3 regions of the Streptomyces sp. NPDC001292 genome follow, and region 3 is predicted to be linked to each of the others. Evidence: predicted binding sites of a transcription regulator. Region 3 holds the regulator's gene; each other region holds the start of a gene.
What was found. Region 3 encodes HspR, which represses chaperone genes until heat shock. Its sites were predicted from a motif close to TTGAGNNNNNNNNNCTCAA; they were not measured.
Positions count from the first base shown of each region.

Region 1: lon (endopeptidase La) is a predicted target of HspR. The motif match lies at 3,678-3,696, and genes of this name have one in related genera.
Region 2: dnaK (molecular chaperone DnaK) is a predicted target of HspR. The motif match lies at 2,511-2,529, and genes of this name have one in related genera.

Region 1 covers NZ_JBIAXG010000005.1:237,525-244,910, reverse strand. The annotation lists gene ACFY4A_RS08985 (lysozyme) at 1-627, shown strand, start outside; gene lon (endopeptidase La) at 1,232-3,655, opposite strand; gene ACFY4A_RS08975 (rhomboid-like protein) at 3,833-4,741, opposite strand; gene ACFY4A_RS08970 (spermidine synthase) at 5,000-5,677, shown strand; gene ACFY4A_RS08965 (response regulator transcription factor) at 5,800-6,537, shown strand; gene ACFY4A_RS08960 (sensor histidine kinase) at 6,534-7,386, shown strand, end outside.
Region 2 covers NZ_JBIAXG010000018.1:22,481-29,866, forward strand. The annotation lists gene ACFY4A_RS20165 (VWA domain-containing protein) at 1-1,061, opposite strand, end outside; gene ACFY4A_RS20170 (tetratricopeptide repeat protein) at 1,051-1,830, opposite strand; gene ACFY4A_RS20175 (OsmC family protein) at 1,994-2,419, shown strand; gene dnaK (molecular chaperone DnaK) at 2,572-4,434, shown strand; gene ACFY4A_RS20185 (helix-turn-helix domain-containing protein) at 4,588-5,451, opposite strand; gene ACFY4A_RS20190 (helix-turn-helix domain-containing protein) at 5,444-6,304, opposite strand; partial or broken gene ACFY4A_RS20195 (ADP-ribosylglycohydrolase family protein) at 6,367-6,935, shown strand; gene ACFY4A_RS20200 (4a-hydroxytetrahydrobiopterin dehydratase) at 7,043-7,348, shown strand.
Region 3 covers NZ_JBIAXG010000012.1:156,644-164,029, forward strand. The annotation lists gene ACFY4A_RS15990 (sugar ABC transporter substrate-binding protein) at 174-1,280, opposite strand; gene ACFY4A_RS15995 (PA14 domain-containing protein) at 1,586-3,994, shown strand; gene ACFY4A_RS16000 (heat shock protein transcriptional repressor HspR) at 4,079-4,531, opposite strand; gene dnaJ (molecular chaperone DnaJ) at 4,537-5,706, opposite strand; gene grpE (nucleotide exchange factor GrpE) at 5,746-6,432, opposite strand; gene dnaK (molecular chaperone DnaK) at 6,429-7,386, opposite strand, start outside.

The DNA.
Region 1 (7,386 bases), on a different contig from region 3:
ACCCAGACCGAGGGCGTCGACGTGGCCAGCTACCAGGGCAACGTCGCCTGGTCCACGTTGTGGAACAGCGGCGTCCGGTGGGCGTACACGAAGGCCACCGAGGGGACGTACTACACGAACCCCTACTTCGCCCAGCAGTACAACGGCTCGTACAACGTCGGCATGATCCGCGGCGCGTACCACTTCGCGACCCCGGACACGACCAGCGGCGCCACCCAGGCCAACTACTTCGTCGACCACGGCGGCGGCTGGTCCCGCGACGGCAAGACCCTGCCGGGCACTCTCGACATCGAGTGGAACCCCTACGGGGCCGCCTGCTACGGCAAGACGGCGAGCGCGATGGTCAGCTGGATCGCCGACTTCCTGAACACCTACAAGGCCCGCACGGGCCGGGACGCCGTGATCTACACGGCCACCAGCTGGTGGACCCAGTGCACCGGCAACTACGGCGGCTTCGCCGCCAACAACCCGCTGTGGATCGCCCGCTACGCATCGGACCCGGGCACCCTGCCGGCCGGCTGGGGCTACTACACCATGTGGCAGTACACGTCGTCCGGCCCGACGGTCGGCGACCACGACAAGTTCAACGGCGCGCTGGACCGCGTACAGGCACTCGCCAACGGCTAGCCCCCCGAATTCCCCGGCCGCGGGCAGGGAGTCCCCCGGCCGGGGCCCGGGCGCACCCGGCGCGATCGCGGCGACCCGCACCGGGCGCGCCCCGGGACGCCCCGAACCGCCGCGGCTCCTTGCGCGGCGGTTCGCCGGGCGCCCCGGGGGCGGCGGTACAGCCGGAAGCCCCGGGGCGCTTCAGCCAGAGACCCGGGCCCGGCAATTCAGCCGGGAACGCCGGCGCCGGCAGTTCGGCCGGGAGCCCCGGGGCGCAACGGTTCAGCCGGAAGTCCCAGGACACGGCGATATCGCCGGAGACCCCAGGCACGGCAGTTCGGCCGGGAGCCCCGAGGGGCGGCGATACGGCCGGCGGCGCTCGGGGGCGGTTCGGCCGGAGACCCCGGGCGGCGATACGGCCGGGAGCCCTGGGCGCGCCACACAGCAAGAGGCCCGCCGCGCTCGCCGCCCGGCAGGCCCGGCCTGGCCTACCGACACCGGCGCCTGGCAGCCGGCGAGCCGAAGCGGGCCGCGCAGGCCGCGATTGCCCCGGGCGCGGCGTCCGGCCGGGAGGCCCCGCCGGACACCCGCGGGGACCGGTCACGGCCCGGTCGGTCCGACCGGGTTACGCGGCGGCCGGGATCTCCCGCGACGCCTCGTTCGTCGCGGGCGCGAGGGCCAGTTCCAGGACCTGGCGGACGTCGGTGACGGTGTGGACGTCCAGCTTGTCCAGCACCTCCGCCGGGACGTCGTCCAGGTCGGGCTCGTTCCGCTTGGGGATGACCACCGTCGTCACGCCCGCGCGATGGGCGGCGAGCAGCTTCTGCTTGACGCCGCCGATCGGCAGGACACGGCCGGTCAGCGAGACCTCGCCGGTCATGGCCACGTCCGTGCGGACCAGACGGCCGGACAGGAGCGAGGCGAGCGCGGTCGTCATCGTGATGCCCGCGCTCGGACCGTCCTTCGGCACCGCGCCCGCCGGGAAGTGGATGTGCACACCCCGGTCCTTCAGATCCCCCACGGGCAGCTCCAGCTCGGCGCCGTGACTGCGCAGGAAGCTCAGCGCGATCTGCGCGGACTCCTTCATCACGTCGCCCAGCTGACCGGTCAGGGTCAGCCCGGCCGCACCCGTCTCCGGGTCGGCCAGGGACGCCTCGACGAAGAGGACGTCGCCCCCGGCCCCGGTGACCGCGAGCCCCGTCGCCACACCCGGGACGGACGTGCGGCGCTCTGCCGGGTCCTGGGCGGACTCCGGAACGTGGTGCGGACGGCCGATCAGCCCGCGCAGCTCACCGTCGGTGACGGTGAACGGCAGCTCCCGCTCGGCCAGTTCGTGCTGGGCCGCGATCTTGCGCAGCAGCCGCGCGATGGACCGCTCCAGGGTGCGCACACCCGCCTCGCGCGTGTACTCGCCGGCGAGCCTGCGCAGCGCGCCCTCCTCGATCGTGACCTCGTCCTGGTGCAGACCGGCCCGCTCCAGCTGGCGCGGAAGCAGGTGGTCGCGGGCGATGACGACCTTCTCGTCCTCGGTGTAACCGTCCAGCCGCACGATCTCCATCCGGTCGGCCAGCGCCTCCGGGACCGCCTCCAGGACGTTGGCCGTGGCCAGGAAGACGACGTCGGACAGGTCCAGCTCCACCTCCAGGTAGTGGTCCCGGAAGGTGTGGTTCTGCGCCGGGTCCAGGACTTCGAGCAGGGCCGCGGCCGGGTCGCCGCGGAAGTCGGAGCCCACCTTGTCGATCTCGTCCAGCAGGATCACCGGGTTCATCGACCCGGCCTCCTTGACGGCGCGCACGATGCGCCCGGGCAGCGCCCCGACGTACGTACGCCGGTGGCCGCGGATCTCGGCCTCGTCGCGCACGCCGCCCAGGGCGACGCGCACGAACTTGCGTCCCATGGCGTGGGCGACGGACTCACCGAGGCTGGTCTTGCCCACACCGGGCGGCCCGACGAGCGCGAGCACGGCACCGCCGCGCCGCCCGCCGATCACGCCCAGGCCCCGGTCGCCGCGCCGCTTGCGCACCGCCAGGTACTCGGTGATCCGTTCCTTCACGTCCTCCAGGCCCGCGTGCTCGGCGTCCAGGACCGCCTTGGCGCCCTGGATGTCGTAGGCGTCCTCGGTCCGCTCGTTCCACGGCATGTCGAGGATCGTGTCGAGCCAGGTGCGGATCCAGGAGCCCTCGGGCGAGGCGTCGGAGGCGCGCTCCAGCTTGTCGACCTCCTTGAGCGCGGCCTCCCGGACCTTCCCGGGCAGGTCGGCGGCCTCGACGCGGGCGCGGTAGTCGTCGGACTCCTCGCCGTCGCTCTCGCCGTTCAGCTCGCGCAGTTCCCTGCGGACGGCCTCCAGTTGGCGACGCAGCAGGAACTCGCGCTGCTGCTTGTCGACGCCCTCCTGGACGTCCTTGGCGATGGACTCGGCCACGTCCTGCTCGGCGAGGTGGTCGCGCAGTTGCTGGGCGGCGAGCTTGAGGCGGGCCACCGGGTCGGCGGTCTCCAGCAGGTCGACTTTCTGCTCGGTGGTCAGGAAGGGCGAGTAGCCGGAGTTGTCGGCGAGCGCGGAGACGTCGTCGATGGCCTGCACGCGGTCGACGACCTGCCAGGCGCCGCGCTTGCGCAGCCAGGCGGTGGCAAGCGCCTTGTACTCCTTCACCAACTCGGCGACCTGGCCGGGCAGCGGATCGGGCACGCTCTCCTCGATCCGGGTCCCCTCGACCCACAGCGCCGCGCCCGGCCCGGTGGTCCCGGCGCCGATCCGCACACGACCGCGACCGCGGATCAGCGCGCCCGGGTCACCGTCGGCCAGCCGGCCCACCTGCTCGACCGTGCCCAGCACACCGGTCCTGGCGTACGTCCCCTCGACCCGCGGCACCAGCAGCACCCTGGGCTTGCCCGGCTCGTCCCGCGCGGCGGCCTGCGCGGCCTCCACGGCGGCCCGTACCTCGGCGTCGCTCAGATCCAGCGGAACCACCATCCCGGGCAGCACGACCTCGTCGTCGAGCGGCAGCACGGGCAGGGTGAGCGGTGTGAACGCGGTGGACTCAGCAGCCATGATCTCCCCTTCGGCAGTCAAGTTGAGTTATGCCGACTCAATGCACGGGCCATGCCGATTGTTCCCCGGCATCTGTTCGCTCTGAGCGATCACCGTCCACAAACAGCGCACACAGGGAGAAAGAGGGACGAAAGGAGGAGATGGCAAGGAGGGGGAAGGAGGGCCGTCCGGGTGTTCTCACACGCTCTCGGGCGCGGCAGCCGCCTCCGCGAGGCGCGCCCGCCGCCAGCGGCGTATCACCGGCCACGTCGCCACCCCGAGCCCCAGCGCGATCAGATGGCCGCAACTCGTCATCGGGTCGACGAACGCGGCCAGGTCCTGGGCCAGCATGCCCACGAACACGATGAGCAGGGGCCAGCGCAGCCAGGGCGTGAGCAGGCCGGCCAGGGCGCCGAGGCTGGCCACGACGCCGAAGCTGATGCCGTAGTCGAGGCGGTGCGCCGCGCCGCCCGGCAGGCGGCCCGCGAGCACCGCGAGCCCGACGGGGACCTCGGTGGCGAGGGTGGCCAGCACGTGCCCGAACAGGAACACACCGGCGGTGCGCAGTCCGCCTATCCGGCGTTCCAGCGCGGTGAGCACCAGCAGGAAGCACAGGGAGTACGCCGACACCACGCCGCCCGCGATCCACAGCGCGCTCGCCGGCAGCACCAGCAGGGGCGCCCGCACCAGGTGGGCGACGTCCGTGCTGGAACTCTGGTGCAGGGCGTCCACCACCGCGGGATCGGCGTACCGGGCGACCAGCGAGGTGACGGCGAGCAGAGCCGCGTACCCGAAGGTGAACGGGGTCCCGACGGGGCTGGGCAGCAACCGCCACGGACGCAGTCCGCGCAGCCCCCGGAGCCCCGCGGCGGGCCGCGCCGAGCGGGGCTGCTCCGCGCGCACGCCCCCCAGGACGACACCACGCGCCCGCGCCCGCTGCTGCGGCATGCCGTCCAGTGCCTGCGGCGCCTCCACCGGCGCGCCGCCCACGACCGCGCCCGCACCCCCGTCGGGACCCGTGCCCTCGCCCCCGACGCCGTACGGAGGCAGGGGCGGGCCCGAAGGTGTCGGCGGGCCCGAGGGGCCGGCCGTCGCGGTCCGTTCCACGGTGCGGCGCTCCTTCCGTCGCGCCCCACACTTCGTGTACCGGGCGCCCCTGTCCATGACCGACGCCACCCGCGCGGCGATTCTCAGCAACCTATTAAGTTCCCGGAGACCCTGCCACCTCATCGCCCCCAACCGTCACAGGACCTCAGGGACCCAGCGACCTCACCGACCCCGGGACGCTCGGCGCGCGACCCATCGCACACGGGTGTCACCCGTAATTCACGTGGCTTCAAGGGCCCGTTGGGGCAGGATGGCCCCATGACCGGCTCGTACGACGCCCCTGAGGTGCTGGACCGCCGTGACGGCCCCTACGGCGAGGTCGTGCTGCGCCGGCACGGGGCACTGCTGCAGATCATCGCCAACGGCTGCTTCCTGATGGACACCTCCGACGGGCGCTCCGAGCGCCTCCTGGTCGACGCGGCGCTCGCCGCGCTGCCGGAACGGCGGGCGCCGAGCGTGCTGATCGGCGGCCTCGGCGTCGGCTTCTCACTCGCACACGCCGCGGCGGACCAGCGCTGGGGACGGATCACCGTTGTCGAACGCGAACGAGCGATCATCGACTGGCATCGCGGCGGCCCCCTCGCCGAGCTGACCGCAGACGCGCTGGCCGACCCGCGCACCGAGGTCGTCGAAGGAGACATGATCGCCTACGTCAATGAGACATACGACACGTTCGACGCGCTCTGCCTGGACATCGACAACGGCCCCGACTGGACGGTCACCGAGCACAACGAGGAACTGTACGGACCGGCCGGACTGGCAAGCTGCGCAAGGGCGTTGAGGCCGGGCGGGGTCCTCGCGGTGTGGTCCGCGAAGCCATCTGCGGAATTTGAAGGAACCTTGCGGAATGTCGGGTTCCGACAGGTGCGCACCGAAGAGGTCCCCGTTGCCCGGGGCGTTCCGGACGTCGTGCACCTCGCGGTCCGACCTGGATAGCAAAGGTGTGGTGAGTCCCCGTACGCTGCTCCCTTGGCGCCGATCATTCAAGCGTCAATCGCAACTACGCGCAGTCAAGGGATCACCCCACGGATTCCGGAAAGCACACTCAGGGGCGGGCGATGGAGCAGACACACACCGCGCACAACGGCACGACGGCCACCCCGGGCGCCCAGCGCCGGGTCCTGGTGGTCGAGGACGACCAGACCATCATGGATGCCATCGCCACCCGCCTGCGCGCCGAGGGATTCCTCGTGCAGACCGCGGGCGACGGCCCGGCCGCCGTCGACACCGCCGAGGCCTGGCAGCCGGACCTGCTGATCCTCGACATCATGCTGCCCGGCTTCGACGGCCTGGAGGTCTGCCGCCGCGTGCAGGCCCAGCGCCCGGTGCCGGTGCTGATGCTCACCGCGCGGGACGACGAGACCGACATGCTGGTCGGCCTCGGGGTCGGCGCGGACGACTACATGACCAAGCCGTTCTCGATGCGGGAGCTGGCCGCACGCGTGCACGTGCTGCTGCGCCGCATGGAGCGGGCCGCACTGGCCGCGGCGACCCCGCGCAGCGGCATCCTGCGTCTGGGCGAGCTGGAGATCGACCACGCCCAGCGCCGGGTGCGCGTGCGCGGCGAGGACGTCCACCTCACCCCGACGGAGTTCGACCTGCTGGTGTGCCTGGCGAACACCCCGCGCGCGGTGCTCTCGCGCGAGCAGCTGCTGGCGGAGGTGTGGGACTGGGCGGACGCCTCCGGCACCCGGACCGTGGACAGCCACATCAAGGCGCTGCGCCGGAAGATCGGCGCCGAGCGGATCCGGACGGTGCACGGCGTGGGCTACGCGCTGGAGACGCCGAGCCCATGAGCGACGGGCCGGCCGCACGGAGGGACCAGGGCGAGCCCTGGGGTGGCGTGCGCCCGTTCTCGATCAAGACGAAGCTGGGCGCGCTGGTCGTCATTTCGGTGCTGATCACCACGGGTCTGCTGATGATCGCCGTGCGCACGGCGACGGAGCTGCGCTTCATCACGGTGTTCTCGATGATCGCCACGCTGCTGATCACGCAGTTCGTGGCGCACTCGCTCACCGCGCCGCTGGACGAGATGAACACGGTGGCCCGCTCCATCTCGCACGGCGACTACACGCGCCGGGTGCGCGAGAGCCGCCGGGACGAGCTGGGCGACCTGGCCCAGACGATCAACCGCATGGCAGACGAGCTGGCGGCCCAGGACCGCCAGCGCAAGGAGCTGGTGGCGAACGTCTCGCACGAGCTGCGCACGCCCATCGCGGGCCTGCGCGCGGTGCTGGAGAACATCGTCGACGGGGTCACCGAGGCCGATCCCGAGACCATGCGCACGGCCCTGAAGCAGACCGAGCGGCTCGGTCGGCTGGTGGAGACGCTGCTGGACCTGTCCCGCCTGGACAACGGCGTGGTGCCGCTGAAACAGCGCCGCTTCGAGGTGTGGCCCTACCTGTCGGGCGTGCTGAAGGAGGCCAACATGGTCGCCTCGGCCCGCGCGGGCATCGCCTCCGGCTCCGGCAGCCACACCCGTACGGACGTCCATCTGCACCTGGACGTCTTTCCGCCCGAGCTGACCGCGCACGCGGATCCCGAGCGCATCCACCAGGTGGTCGCCAACCTGATCGACAACGCGGTCAAGCACAGCCCGCCGCACGGGCGCGTGACGGTGAAGGCGCGGCGCGGCCCGCAGCCGC
Region 2 (7,386 bases), on a different contig from region 3:
GTTGCTGCCGTGGATTCGGGGACCTCGTGGGGGCTGAGACGGCCGAGGAACTCGTAGTCCTCGCCGCCGCGCCTCATGGGCGCTCGGGTCTCCCCGTCGAGGGAGGCTGGAAGGAGCCGGTTGTCCTCGTCCGGGGGCGGACCGCTCAGACAGCCGGTGTTGTACGTGCCGCCGGTGTACGTGACGCCGAGTTCCCCGGCGGACGCCGTCCCCGACCGCCGCCGGGAGAACCGCCCCGCGAGCGGGGCGAACGCCGACCGGATCTCCCGACCCGCTTGCAGCCATCCCCACAGCAGGGCGTCCGGGCTGTCGGGGGCTGGCGCGGTGAGCCCGGGGTGCACGACGGCCGTCAGCGTCAGGGACCAGCGCACGGCCCGTCGTAGCTCCACCACCCAGTCCTCGGCGCTCTCCCCGAGCACCGGCCCGGCCGGCAGGCCGATGCGGGCCGCGAAGTCCCGGCACAGCGGCGCGCGCTCGGCGCGTACCGCCCGCCCGGCCGCCGGAGCACCCTCCCGGGGCAGCTCCACCACCAGGAGAGCCAGCCGTTCCTCGTCGTCCGGGCCCATGGGCCCCGGCGCTGCCGAGCCGTCCGGGAGCGGAGCACCCGGCGCAAGCGGCGACTCCTCCGAGGACGACGCCGCCTCCGACGACGAGGCACCCTCCACCAGAGAGTTCTCCTCCGGGCGTGAAGCCCTTTCCGGAAGCGATGCCTCCACCACGGCGGCCGGTTCGCACAGCCGCAGTCCGGCTCCGCAGCGCAGGAGGTCCCACAGCGCGCCGCCCGGCCGGGGGCGCGGATCGCGCAGGATCCGATCGCCCGGGTGGATCACGAGCACCGCGTCCGGGTGCCGGGCGAGGAGTGCGTCGGCCTCCTCCGCCGAGCGGGCCACGGGAGTCACCGGGCGCAGACCCGCCCTGGCCGCCGCGTACAGCGCCTCGCGCAGCGGATCCTCCGGTTCGCCGTGCGTCCCACCGTCCGCGCCCCCGCCCGCGACGGTGACCGGCGGAAGGAAGACGACCGTCTCCCGCTCCTCCCCGTGCCTGCTCCGCTCACTCCGCATGGACATCCTCCGTGGTACGGGTGGGAAGCGGGCACCGCGCCTCGAGTTCCGTGCGGGTGCGCACCCCACCGTCGAACATTCCCTCGGCCCGCAACTGGCGCAGCCACGCGTCGAGTTCGCCGCTCAGACCGGTGCTGTCCACCGACAGCCGCGCGGCTCGGTCACGCCGGTCGGGGTCGCCCGCCAGCAGGAGCAGCTCTATCTTCAGCGCGATGCTGTACGGGTCCCGGCCGTCCAGCTTCAGCGCCTCCTCGACATAGCCGGACGCCACGTCGAGGTTGGACCGGACCAGCGCGATCCTGGCCTTCCAGTACCAGAACACCGACGACTCGCGGTCCGGCCGGGACGCCTCCAGGGCGCGCTCCGCCTGGTCGGCCTCCCCGCTCTCGACGTGCCGGCGCACCGCGGTGAGCCTGCGCTCCGAGCCGCTCGGGCCGCCGGCCTTCGCGCGGGCCGCCGGGCCCGTGACCACGCGCACCGCGATGAACAGCACCGCCAGCAGGAACAGCAGCAGCATGCCCACGAGGACGAGGAACTGCTGAACGCCCTGGCTTTCGGCGAGGGTGGCGAAGATCCCGAGGATCGCCACGACGAAGGCCAGCACGACCACGGCCCCGAACAGGGCGGTCGCCTGCGCCGACGTGAGCGTCCGGAACATCCGCCTGCGGATGATGTCGCGCACGAGGTCCCGGTAGAGCAGGTACAGGACACCGAGAGCGACCCCACCAAATCCCGCGATTCCCCCGAGGACTTGGAAGAGTTCGACCATGGAACGGACTGTAGGCCCTCCCCCCGCCGTCCGGCAGGCGATTCCCGCAGCTTCTCCGGCAGGTCGCGGCCCGTTCGGTGGGTGCGTACGGCGCGGATGTGATCGGATGGCGGTTACGGAACCCCGGCAAACGGGAACCTAGGCGAAAGGTATGGAACCAACCGTGGCAACCACGCGCACCGCTCACACCGTCTGGGAAGGCAACCTGCTCGAGGGCAACGGCGTCGTCACCTTCGACTCCTCCGGCATCGGCCAGCAGCCGGTGTCGTGGCCGTCGCGCGCCGAGCAGGCGAACGGGAAGACCAGCCCCGAGGAGCTGATCGCCGCCGCCCACTCCAGCTGTTTCTCCATGGCGCTGTCGCACGGCCTGGCCGGGGCCGGCACCCCGCCCACCACCCTGCGGACGAAGGCGGACGTCACCTTCCAGCCGGGCGAGGGCATCACGGGCATCCACCTCAGCGTCGAGGGCACGGTCCCCGGCATCGACAACGACGCGTTCGTCGCCGCGGCCGAGGAGGCCAAGAAGAACTGCCCGGTCAGCCAGGCCCTGACCGGTACGACGATCACCCTGGACGCCAAGCTCGCCTGACGCGAGGCCTACGTCCGACGACGGTGCCGCGCCCGCCCCGGGCGCGGCATCGGTGTCCCGGGGTAGAGAGGCAGTCGGCGGGTACGCGGCATTGACAACAGCGCACTCAAGTTTTGTGCTGGAGAGCAGGAGGCGCCCGGAAGGGGACGAAGATGGCACGTGCGGTCGGGATCGATCTCGGGACGACGAACTCGGTGGTGGCCCTGCTGGAAGGCGGCGACCCCACCGTCGTCGCCAACGCCGAGGGCGCGCGCACCACACCGTCGGTCGTGGCGTTCGCCAAGAACGGCGAGGTGCTCGTCGGCGAGGTGGCCAAGCGGCAGGCGGTGACGAACGTCGAGCGCACCGCACGCTCGGTCAAGCGGCACATGGGGGACGCGAACTGGCGCTTCCCCGACAAGGGCTCCGTCGACGGCACCCGCTACCGGGCGCAGGAGTTGTCCGCGCGCGTCCTGCAGAAGCTGAAGCGGGACGCGGAGTCCTACCTCGGCGAGGACGTCACGGACGCGGTGATCACCGTACCCGCGTACTTCGACGACGCCCAGCGGCAGGCGACGAAGGAGGCCGGGGAGATCGCCGGCCTGAAGGTCCTGAGGATCATCAACGAGCCGACGGCCGCCGCGCTCGCCTACGGCCTGGACCGGGGCGAGGAGCAGACCGTGCTCGTCTTCGACCTCGGCGGCGGCACCTTCGACGTCTCCCTGCTGGAGATCGGCGACGGCGTCATCGAGGTCAAGGCCACCAACGGCGACACCCATCTCGGCGGCGACGACTGGGACCAGCGGGTCGTCGAGCACCTGGTCAAGCGGTTCAAGGGCCAGTACGGCATCGACCTCGGCAACGACAAGATGGCGGTGCAGCGGCTGCGCGAGGCCGCCGAGAAGGCCAAGATCGAGCTGTCGTCGTCCTCCGAGACGACGATCAACCTGCCCTACATCACGGCCTCCGCCGAGGGGCCGCTGCACATGGACGAGAAGCTGACCCGGGCCCAGTTCCAGGAGCTGACCGCCGATCTGCTGGACCGCTGCCGCAAGCCCTTCCACCAGGCCGTCAAGGACGCGGGCGTCAAGCTGCCGGCCGTCGACCACGTGATCCTCGTCGGCGGCTCCACCCGGATGCCGGCCGTGACCGACCTGGTGCGGGAGCTGACCGGCAAGGACCCGCACAAGGGCGTCAACCCCGACGAGGTGGTGGCCGTGGGCGCCGCCCTCCAGGCGGGCGTGATCCGCGGCGACGTCAAGGACGTCCTCCTCCTCGACGTCACCCCGCTGTCCCTCGGCATCGAGACCAAGGGCGGCATCATGACCAAGCTCATCGAGCGCAACACCACGATCCCGACCCGGCGTTCGGAGATCTTCACCACCGCCACAGACAACCAGCCCTCGGTCGGCATCCAGGTCTACCAGGGCGAACGTGAGATCGCCGCGTACAACAAGAAGCTCGGCGTCTTCGACCTCACCGGTCTGCCGCCCGCCCCGCGCGGGGTGCCGCAGATCGAGGTCGCCTTCGACATCGATGCCAACGGGATCATGCACGTCTCGGCCAAGGACCTCGCCACCGGCCGCGAGCAGAAGATGACCGTGACCGGTGGCTCGGCGCTGCCCAAGGACGACATCGACCGCATGATGCGGGAGGCCGAGCAGTACGCCGAGGAGGACCGCAAGCGCCGGGAGACCGCCGAGACCCGCAACCAGGCCGAGCAGCTCGTCTACCAGACGGAGAACTTCCTCCGCGACAACGGCGACCGCGTCCCCGCCGACACCAAGTCGGAGGTCGAGGCCGCCGCCGCCGAGGTGAAGGCCCTCCTGGAGCAGCAGGCGGAGACCCCGGCGCTGCGCACGGCCATCGACAAACTGGCCTCCGTCAGCCAGCGGATGGGCCAGGCGATGTACGCCCAGGCCCAGCAGAGCGGCACGGAGAGCACCGGACAGCAGACGGCACCGCCCGACGAGGACTCGGTGGTGGACGCGGAGATCGTCGACGACGAACGCGACACCAGGGGCGGGGCCGCCTAGGGTCTTTCGTTCGGATCGGGCCGGACCAGGGAGCGGGGTCGACAACGCGGCTGGGGGTCCCCCCTGCTCGAAGAGCTTGGGGGAGCGGCACCAGGGCCCGCGAGCCCGGCTGATCCGAACGAGAGGCCCTGGGTCAGGTCGCCGGGATGCGGGTCACAGGTTCTTGCGGTACTCCCGCAGCAGCTCGCGGGTCTGCTCGGCGGTGGCGGCGGTGGCCGTCATGCGGTCGAGGACCTCGAGGTGCGTGGAGATCTCCGTGCGGGAGTCCAGGTACAGGGCGCCGGTCAGGTATTCGGTGTAGACCAGGTCGGGCAGTTCCGGCTCGGCGAAGCGGAACAGCGAGAACGGCCCGTACGTCCCCGCGTGCGGCCCCCGCGCGAACTCGGCGACCTGCACCGTCACCCGGTCCCGCTCGGTGTACTCGAGCAGCTTGTCGAGCTGCTCGCGCATCACCTCGGGGCGGTCGCCCACCGGCCGCCGCAGCACCGTCTCGTCGATGATCGCCCACAGGTGCGGCGGATCCGGCCGCTCCAGCAGCGCTTGCCGGGCCATCCGCAGCGACACGTGCCGCTCGACCGCGTCCGGCCTGCGCTGTCCGACCGTCCCGGCCTCCAGCACCGCGTGCGCGTAGCCCTCCGTCTGGAGCAGACCCGGCACGAAGTGCGGCTCGTAGGAGCGGATCAGCCGGGCGGCGCCCTCCAGGCTCACATACAGGCTGAACCACTCCGGCAGCACGTCGTGGAACCGCTGCCACCAGCCCGGCGCGTTGGCCTCCTCGGCCAGCGAGACGAACGCGGCAGCCGCCTCGTCGCCCACCCCGTAGGCGGTCAGCAGCATCTGCACGTACGGGATCTTCAGCGCGACCTCGGCCGTCTCCATCCGCCGTACGGTCGCGGGGGCCACCCGCAGGACGCGCGCGGCCTCCTCGCGTCCCAGTCCGGCCTTCTCCCGCAGCTCCTGAAGTCGTCTGCCGAGCACCACCTGGCCCACGGTGGGTGCCGCCCGCCGCTCACTCACGCCACGCCTCCCGGCTCTCTCCCGCCCACGACGAGTGAAGGTACTCGACGGTGGCCGGGTCGGCGGGCAGGAACGTCTCGATCGCGAGTTCCGCCACCGTCACGTCCATGGGCGTGTTGAAGGTGGAGATGGAGGAGACGAACGACAGCACCCGCCCATCGTGCTCGATCCGCAGCGGCAGCGCGAAGTACGGCACCTGCGCGGGCGGCTCCGCCGCCTCCGGCGCGCTCCGCGGCACCGGGTAGGCCGCCACCTCCTCGTACAGCTCGCGCAGCGCGGCCGAGCGGTGCAGCGCGAACTGCCGCTCCATCTGGGCGAGCAGATGCCCGCGCCACTCGCGCAGGTTGCGGATGCGCGGCGCCAGGCCCTCCGGGTGCAGGGTCAGCCGCATCGCGTTCAGCGGCGCGGCGAGCAGCCGTTCCGGTACGCCCTCCAGCAGCATCGTGATGCCCCGGTTCGCGCTCACCACGTCGTACGTCGCGTCGACCACCAGCGCCGGATACGGCTCGTACCCCTGGATCAGCCGCTCCAGGCCCTCGCGCAGCGGGCCGAGCGCCGGGTCGTCCAGCGGGGTCTGCCGGTAATGCGGGGCGTAACCGGCGGCCAGCAGCAGGGCGTTGCGCTCCCGCACCGGCACCTCCAGGTGCTCCGCCAGCCGCAGCACCATCTCCTCGCTCGGCCGGGACCGTCCGGTCTCGATGAAGCTGATGTGCCGGGCCGAGGAGTCGGCGCGCAGCGCCAGTTCGAGCTGACTGATCCGCCGCCGCTCCCGCCAGGACCGCAGCAACGGGCCCACGCCCTGGGCTGCGGGGGCGGTGGGGGACACGGTGGTGCCGGACGCGACAATGGTCATAGGCCCGACCGTAGTCGAGGAGGGGGCGTATGACCGAGCCGTGGAAGCCGTCCTGGGAGGCGACGGCGGTGTTCGGACTGACCCGCACCGACCCCGCCGCCGCCTTCGGCACGGCCGCCCGCTGCGCCCAGACGACCCACGGCCACCCCACCGCTACGCGGCCGGCGCGCTCGCCGTGATCGTCGCGTACCTCATGTCCGGGGAGTCCGTCGAGGGCGCGGTCCTGCGTGCGCTGCGGTTGCTCGCCCGCCCCCAAGCTCTCGGCTCCACTCGAGCAGGGGGACCCCCCATCCCCGGGCACGAGCAGACCAGCGCCGCCCTGGAGCAGGCCCTCGACCTGGCCGCGCAGGGCGCTCCGACACTCGAGAGGCTTCAGCGGCTCGACGCCGGATGGGTCGCCGAGGAAGCCCTCGCCATCGGCGTCCGCAGCGCCCTGGCCGCCCCGCGCGCCGAGGACGCCCTGCTGCTCGCCGTCGACCACTCGGGTGACAGTGACTCCACCGGCTCCACCTGCGGAAACCTCCGCGGCGCCCGGCACGGCGACCACGGCCTCCCGCACACCTGGATGGAACACGTCGAGGGCCGCGCCAGGACCGCCGACCTGGCGGACGACCTCGCGACCGAGTGCGTGGCCGGCCGAGCCGCGGGCCCGTTCCGGCCCGGGACGCGACGGCCCTCCTGTGGCAGTCTGAACAGGAACGCGAGGTCCAGCAGAGGTCCAGGAAGGGAGCCGGTCCCATGCCCGTCGCACCGCTGTCGCACAAGGAGATCGAGGACCGGCTGGCCGAGCTGCCCGGCTGGTCCGTCGACGGGGACCGCCTCACCCGCTCCTTCCGGCTCGGCTCGCACTTCGCGGCGACGGCGATGGTCGTGCACATCGCCCAGGTCCAGGAGGAGCTCGACCACCACTCCGACCTCACCCTCGGCTACAACACCGTCTCGCTCAGCGTGAACACCCACAGCGCGGGCGGCGCAGTCACCGAGAAGGACTTCGAACTCGCCCGCCGGGTGCAGGACCTCGCACCGGGACACGGGGCGAGCTGAGCCGCGCCGGGACAGGGAGGGGGATCCGCGTGCTGGAC
Region 3 (7,386 bases):
GCGTCTTCCGCAGCGCAACTATGCGCGGAGCGGACCGGCTGTGCAACACGGCTCCTACCGGCGAGACCCCCGGAAACCAGCGGTTTCGACCGGTGTGTACCGGCCTCCACCTGGCGGGTCGCAGCGAGGCGGCATCGGCCGTCCAACCCGAACGACCCATGCGCGCACGACAGTTACTTCAGGCCGATCGCCTCGCAGGCCTCCCGGTACTTCGCGGTGCAGATGTCGGACTTCTTGTAGATGCCGTCCGCGATGACCGTGTCCTTGATGTTGTTCCGGGTCAGTGCGACCACGGAGACCAACTGGGCCGGAATGTTCTTGTGGGTGGGGCTGCTGACCCGGTCCCGGGTCAGGGAGTCGAACTGGATGTCCTTGCCCTGGACCTTGGCGACCGCCATCTGGGCGGCGGTCTCGGCCTCGGTCGGGTAGGACTTGTACACGCTCATGTACTGCTCGCCGGTGACGATCCGCTGCACGGCGTCGAGTTCGGCGTCCTGGCCGGTGATGACCGGCAGGTCGGTGATGCCCGCCGCCTTGAAGGCCTTGATCACGCCGCTCGCCATGCCGTCGTTGGCGGAGTACACGGCGGCGATGTTGTCCGTGCCGAGCGAGGCGAGCGCCTGGGCCATGTTCGCCTCGGCGTTCTCGGGCTTCCAGTCCTTGGTGTCGTAGGACTTGGCGATGGTGACCTTCCCGCTGAGCTGGGAGATCGCGCCCTCCTTGAACTGCTTGGCGTTCGGGTCGGTGGGCGAGCCGTTGATCATGACGATCTTGTCGGAGGTGTCGACGTCGGAACCCAGCGCCTCGAGCAGGGAGCGGCCCTGCACCTCGCCCACCAGCCCGTTGTCGAAGGAGATGTACGCGTCGATCGGGCCCTCGGAGAGCCGGTCGTAGGCGATGACCGGGATGCCCGCTTCCTTGGCCTTCCGCACCATGTCGGCGATGGCGTGCGAGTCGACGGCGTCGAGCAGGATGACGTCGACCTTGTTGTCGATCATTCGCTGCATCTGGCCGGCCTGCCGGCCCGCGTCCGCGTCCGCGTTGGCGTACTCGACCTTGCCCTGGTTCCTGGTCAGGGCGGCGACCTTCTCCTTGATGATGGGGTGGTCGAACTTCTCGTACCGGGTGTTGGCCGTCTCCGGCAGCAGCAGACCCACCGTCAGGTCGTCGCCCTTGGTCGGGCTCGCGTCCGTGCTGCTGCCCGACCCGCCGAGCGCCCCGCAGGCGGCGAGCGCGAAGGTCAGCGTGGGCGCGGCCACGGCTATGGCGATACGACGCATCGAGGTGCTCACTTCTGGTGCCTTCCGGACGAGGGCGCAGCATTGCGACCCAGGTACCTGAAAAGCCAACGCGGAGGCCGCCACCGGCGTCAAGCGGAACCACTTAACGAGATGGCAACACAACGCTCCGCTGCGACCGTGAAGACCTTGCGGAGTCTTGCGGAATCACCTCCAAACGCCCTTCACGGGCCGCCCACTCGACGACGGACCACCGCCGGGCCAAGATCCGTACAACCAACTCCCCTCCGCGCGAGTCGTGCTCACGGGAGCCGTGCTCCGACTTCCCGTCACGACCAGAGGACCGAATGAAATCAGCCGGCCGCACCACGGCCACGACCCTTGTGCTCACCGCCGCCTGCGGGCTGCTCTCGGCCACCGCTCCCGCCTCGGCGGTCGTGAACTGCGACTCGCCCGTCTACCAGCGGCAGTTCTATGCGAACACCACGTTTTCCGGCAAGCCGAAGAAGACGGACTGCGACAGCGCGGTCAACGAGAACTGGGGCACCGGCGCGCCCGCCAAGGGCCTGCCGAAGGACAAGTTCGGGGTGCGCTGGACGGTGACCCGGAACTTCGGCTCCGGCGGGCCGTTCGCGTTCGGTGTCGCCGCGCAGGACGGCATACGGGTGTACCTGGACGGCAAGCGCAGGGTCGACCTGTGGAAGAACGTGTCCTCCACGGTCAGCAGGACCGTCAACGTCACGATCCCCTCCGGCACCCACACCCTGCGCGTGGACTACGTCAACTGGACGGGCCGGGCCAACGTCAAGTTCGCCTACACACCCCGGACTTCGGTGAGTGTCGACAAGGTCAGGCCGCTCGCTCCGACCGGCCTCGCCGTGTCGTACGACAACAACACCGGCAAGGCCAAGGTGACATGGGCCAAGAACAAGGAGATGGACCTCGCCGGGTACCGCCTCTACCGGCGCCCGAAGGGCAACGGCAGCTGGACGCGCCTGACCACGACCACGGCGACCTCCGCCACGGACACCCCGCCGCCCACCGGCGAGGTCTTCTCCTACCAGGTCCGCGCCCACGACAAGGCCGGCAACGAGTCCACCGGCAACTCCGACCGCCCGGTCACCACCGTCGACAGGACACCGCCCGCCGCCCCGTTCCTGGAGCTGGACATCTGCGCCGAGGACGACAAGGTCGCCGGCCCCGAGCTCGTCACGACCGCCGCCAACGCGGCCGGCATCGTGCAGTACGAGGCACAGCGCCGCGACCCGGCCACCGGCGCCTGGACGACCGTCTACACGGGTGCCAGGGGCCCCTTCTGCGACCACGGACAGCCGGCCGACGGCTCGACGGCCACGTACCGGGGGCGGGCCCGCGACGCGGCAGGCAACTGGTCGGTGTACTCCACCGCCACGACGTTCCGGCTCTTCGACACCATTGCGCCGGCGGCCCCGGCCGGCGCGCGCGTCGAGTACCGCTCCGGCGTCCCGCACCTGGTGTGGACGGCCGACGCCGACGCCGCCCGGTACGAGGTGTTCCAGCTCGACCCGGCCACGGGCGCCTGGCTGAAGGCGTTCGGCGGCACCGCGGCCACCACCCGCACCGACGTGGTGCCGCGCCAGCAGGTCCCCTTCGCCGACGAGTACCGGTACGCGGTGCGCGCGCTGGACGCCGTCGGCAACGCCTCCGCCCCGGCGGAGATCACCCTGCGGATGGCGGACCGGCCCGAACCGACCGTGCCGTACATGCTCACGGCGCAGCGCGGCCACAACGGGATGGAGCTGTCATGGCGCAGCTCCGACCCCTGGTCCGCCGGCGACGACCACCACCCGGCCTTCCGGATCCTCCGCGCGAACCCCGCGTCCGGCGAGAGCGCGACCATCGAGCAGTGCTCCGCCGACGGCACCGACGGCCGCCTGCAGCCGCCGGCCACCTGGGCGTCCTCGATGCACGACTCCCTCGACCCCGACTACGGGGCGTGGACCGACATCGTCCACGCCACCTGCCTGGACACCTCGGGCGCCTCCGAGACCACGTACGCGTACCAGGTCGTCGCCGTCGACCGGTACGGGCACGCCTCCGCGCCCAGCGCGCCCGTCACCGCCACCACCCCGGACACGGTTCGCCCCGCCCCGGTCGTCGACCTGCGCGCCGAGGTCGTACCGATGGGCGTGCGCCTCACCTGGAGGCCCCCGGCCGACGACGACGTCCTCGGCTACTCGGTGTGGCAGGGCACGACAGACCCGGACACCGGCAGGACCGTCTGGCGGGACGACTGTCAGCAAGGCACGTCCATGGCCGCCACCGAGGTCCTCTGCCCCACGCTCCACGACGGCCGCGAACACGTCTACAAGGTGGCCGCGTACGACATGATCGACTGGGCCGGCGGCCCCGACTTCTGGAACCCGGCCGACCTCACGGTCGTCCTGCCCGACACCCGGCCTCCGGGCTGGAAGGGCACCACTGTCGATGTGGCCCAGTACCCGGGCCTGTACGTCCGCTGCGGCACCATCCTCAACGACATGCCGTGCGGCGACTGGACCGACTACCGCTGGGAGCGCTGGGACCCCGCGTCCGCCTCCTGGACCACGCTCACCACCGGCAGGATCGAGGTCAACCGCTCCGGTACCCACACGGACACCGAGGTGCACGAGGACCTGTTCGGCCTGTACTACTACCGCGCGGTCTACAGCGACCCCGAGGGCAATGAACTGGTCGTGAAGCAAGAGGCGTACGGCATCTGGGCCTCCTGGCTCTGACCGTCCGTCCCGCGCGGCGCACACGACGGCGGCGGCCCCGGCCTTCGAGGTCGGGGCCGCCGCCGTGTTCGTGCCGGACCGGCGCTAGTACTGGTCCTTGGCCTTCTTCGGCCGCCACACCACCAGCGCGCTGGTCTGCTGGACCTCCTGGTAGGGGACCAGGTCGCGGCGGTAGGAGGCGTGGACAGCGGCCTCGCGCTGCCGCATCGCCGCCGCGGCGCCGTCCAGCGCCGCCTGGAGTTCCGCGATCCGGGACTGGAGCGCCGTGACTTGGTTCTCCAGTTCGATGATGCGCTTGATGCCGGCCAGGTTGATGCCCTCGTCCTGCGACAACTGCTGAACCTGGCGGAGCAGTTCGATGTCGCGGGCCGAGTAGCGGCGCCCGCGACCGGCGGTGCGGTCGGGGGACACCAGGCCCAGCCGGTCGTACTGGCGGAGCGTCTGCGGGTGCAGTCCGGACAGCTGGGCGGCCACCGAGATGACGTACACCGGTGTGTCTTCCGTCAGTTCGTACGGGTTGCGACGGCGGCCGTCCATCTCACTCATGCTCCCTTCGCGGCCTCGAACAGCTCGGCCCGCGGGTCCTCGCCCGCGGTGGCCTCGCGATACGCCTGAAGCGCGTCACGAGCCTTCCCCGACAGGTCCTTGGGGACACTCACCTCCACGGTGACCAGCAGGTCGCCGCGGCTTCCGTCCTTGCGGACCGCGCCCTTGCCACGGGCCCGCATCGTACGGCCGTTCGGCGTGCCCGGGGGCAGCTTCAGCGTCACCGACGGACCGCCCAGGGTGGGCACGCGGACCTCGCCGCCGAGGGCCGCCTCGGCGAACGTGATCGGTACGGTGACGGTGAGGTTGTCGCCCCGGCGGCCGAAGACCGGGTGCTCCCCGACGTGCACCACCACGTACAGGTCGCCCGCGGGTCCGCCGCGCTCGCCCGGGGCGCCCTTGCCGCGCAGCCGGATACGCTGGCTGTCGCTGACCCCGGCCGGGATGCGGACCTGCATCGTCCGGGACGACTTGGCCCGCCCGGAGCCCATGCAGACCTCGCAGGGGTTCTCCGCGATGAGCCCGCGGCCCTTGCAGTCCGGGCACGGGTCCGTCAGCGAGAACCCGCCGCCCGAGCCGCGCGCCACCTGCCCGGTGCCGACGCAGGTCGGGCACACCCGCGGTGTGCCGTTCTTGTCGCCGGTGCCCGAGCAGGCCTTGCACGGCTGCTGGCTGGACATGCGCAGCGGCACCGTCGCGCCCTCGATGGCCTCCGTGAAGCTCAGCGTGACCTCGGACTCGATGTCCTGGCCGCGCCTGGGCTGGGCGCGCGTGGTCCCCGCGCCGCCCCGGTTGAACAGGCCCCCGAAGACGTCACCGATTCCGCCGCCGAAGCCGCCGCTCCCGCCCTGGGCGCCTCCGAAGAGGTCGCCCAGGTCGAAGTTGAAGGAGCCGCCACCGGCGCCCGGTCCGGGGCGGAAGCCGCCGTTGCCGAACAGGGTGCGGGCCTCGTCGTACTCCTTGCGCTTCTTGGCGTCGCCGAGCACGTCGTTCGCCTCGGAGATCTCCTTGAAGCGCTCCTCGGCCTTGGCGTTGCCCTTGTTGGCGTCCGGGTGGAACTCGCGGGCGAGCTTCCGGTACGCCTTCTTGATCTCGGCCTCGGTGGCGTCCTTGGGGACGCCGAGGACCTTGTAGTAGTCCTTCTCGATGAAGTCCTTGGTGCTCATCCCCGACGTCCCTCCTCTCGTGCGTCGTCCGTTATTACGTCAGCCCTCCTCCGGGCCACCGTTCTCCTCGTCCTCGCCCTGCTCGGCTGCCTGGGCCGTGCCGGACTCCTCGGCCGGCTTGACCGTCTGCGCTCCGGGCTGGGGCTCGGCCACCGCCACCCGCGCGGGGCGGATGGTGCGCTCGCCGATCCGATACCCGGGCTGCAGAATCGCCACGCACGTCGTCTCGGTGACGTCCGGTGCGTAGGAGTGCATCAGGGCCTCGTGGATCGTCGGGTCGAAGGACTCGCCCTCCTTCCCGAACTGCTGCAGTCCGAGCTTCGCCACCACGGTCTCCAGCGACTCGGCGACGGACTTGAAACCGCCCACCAGTTCGCCGTGGTCCCGCGCGCGGCCGATGTCGTCGAGCACGGGCAGCAGCTCGGACACGATGTTCGCGACGGCGACCTCCCGTACCGCGATCCGGTCCCGCTCGACCCGGCGCCGGTAGTTCTGGTACTCGGCCTGGAGCCGTTGCAGGTCCGCCGTGCGCTCGCCGAGCGCCGTGCGCGCCTGGTCCAGCTCGGCCGTCAGCGCGGCCGGCTGGTCCGCTTCACCGGCCGGGGCCGCGCCCTTTTCCTGGGCGGCGGCCTGCTCGGCGTCCTCGGAAGTGGTGCCGGAGGCGGCGTCGGACTGGGGCGGAGGCTGCGGCTGGTGCTCCTCGAAGCCGGGGGTCTCCTCCGTCACGCCGCACCGTCCTTGCGCTCGTCGTCGACGATCTCGGCGTCCACGACGTCGTCGTCCGCCTTGGCCCGGCCCGCACCGGCGTCACCGGCACCGCCCGCTGCCTGCGCGGCCTGGGCGTCGGCGTACATGGCCTGGCCGAGCTTCTGGGAGACGGCGGCGACCTTCTCCGTGGCGGTGCGGATCTCGGCGCTGTCCTCGCCCTTGAGCTTCTCCTTCAGCTCGGCGACGGCGGACTCCACCTCGGTCTTGATCTCACCGGGGACCTTGTCCTCGTTGTCCTTGAGGAACTTCTCGGTCTGGTAGACCAGCTGCTCGCCCTGGTTGCGGACCTCGGCGGCCTCGCGGCGCTTGTGGTCCTCCTCCGCGTAGCGCTCGGCCTCCTCGCGCATGCGGTCGACCTCTTCCTTCGGGAGCGAGGAGCCGCCGGTGACGGTCATCTTCTGCTCCTTGCCGGTGCCGAGGTCCTTCGCCGTGACGTGCATGATGCCGTTGGCGTCGATGTCGAAGGACACCTCGATCTGCGGGACGCCGCGCGGCGCCGGCGGCAGACCGGTCAGCTCGAACATGCCGAGCTTCTTGTTGTACGCGGCGATCTCGCGCTCGCCCTGGTAGACCTGGATCTGCACCGACGGCTGGTTGTCCTCGGCCGTCGTGAAGATCTCCGAGCGCTTGGTCGGGATCGTGGTGTTGCGCTCGATCAGCTTGGTCATGATGCCGCCCTTGGTCTCGATGCCGAGGGACAGCGGGGTGACGTCGAGCAGCAGGACGTCCTTGACCTCGCCCTTGAGGACACCGGCCTGGAGCGAGGCGCCGATGGCGACGACCTCGTCCGGGTTCACGCCCTTGTTGGCCTCCTTGCCGCCGGTCAGCTCCTTGACGAGCTCGGCGACCGCGGGCATACGGGTGGAACCACCGACGAGCACGATGTGGTCGATGTCGCTGACGGAGACGCCG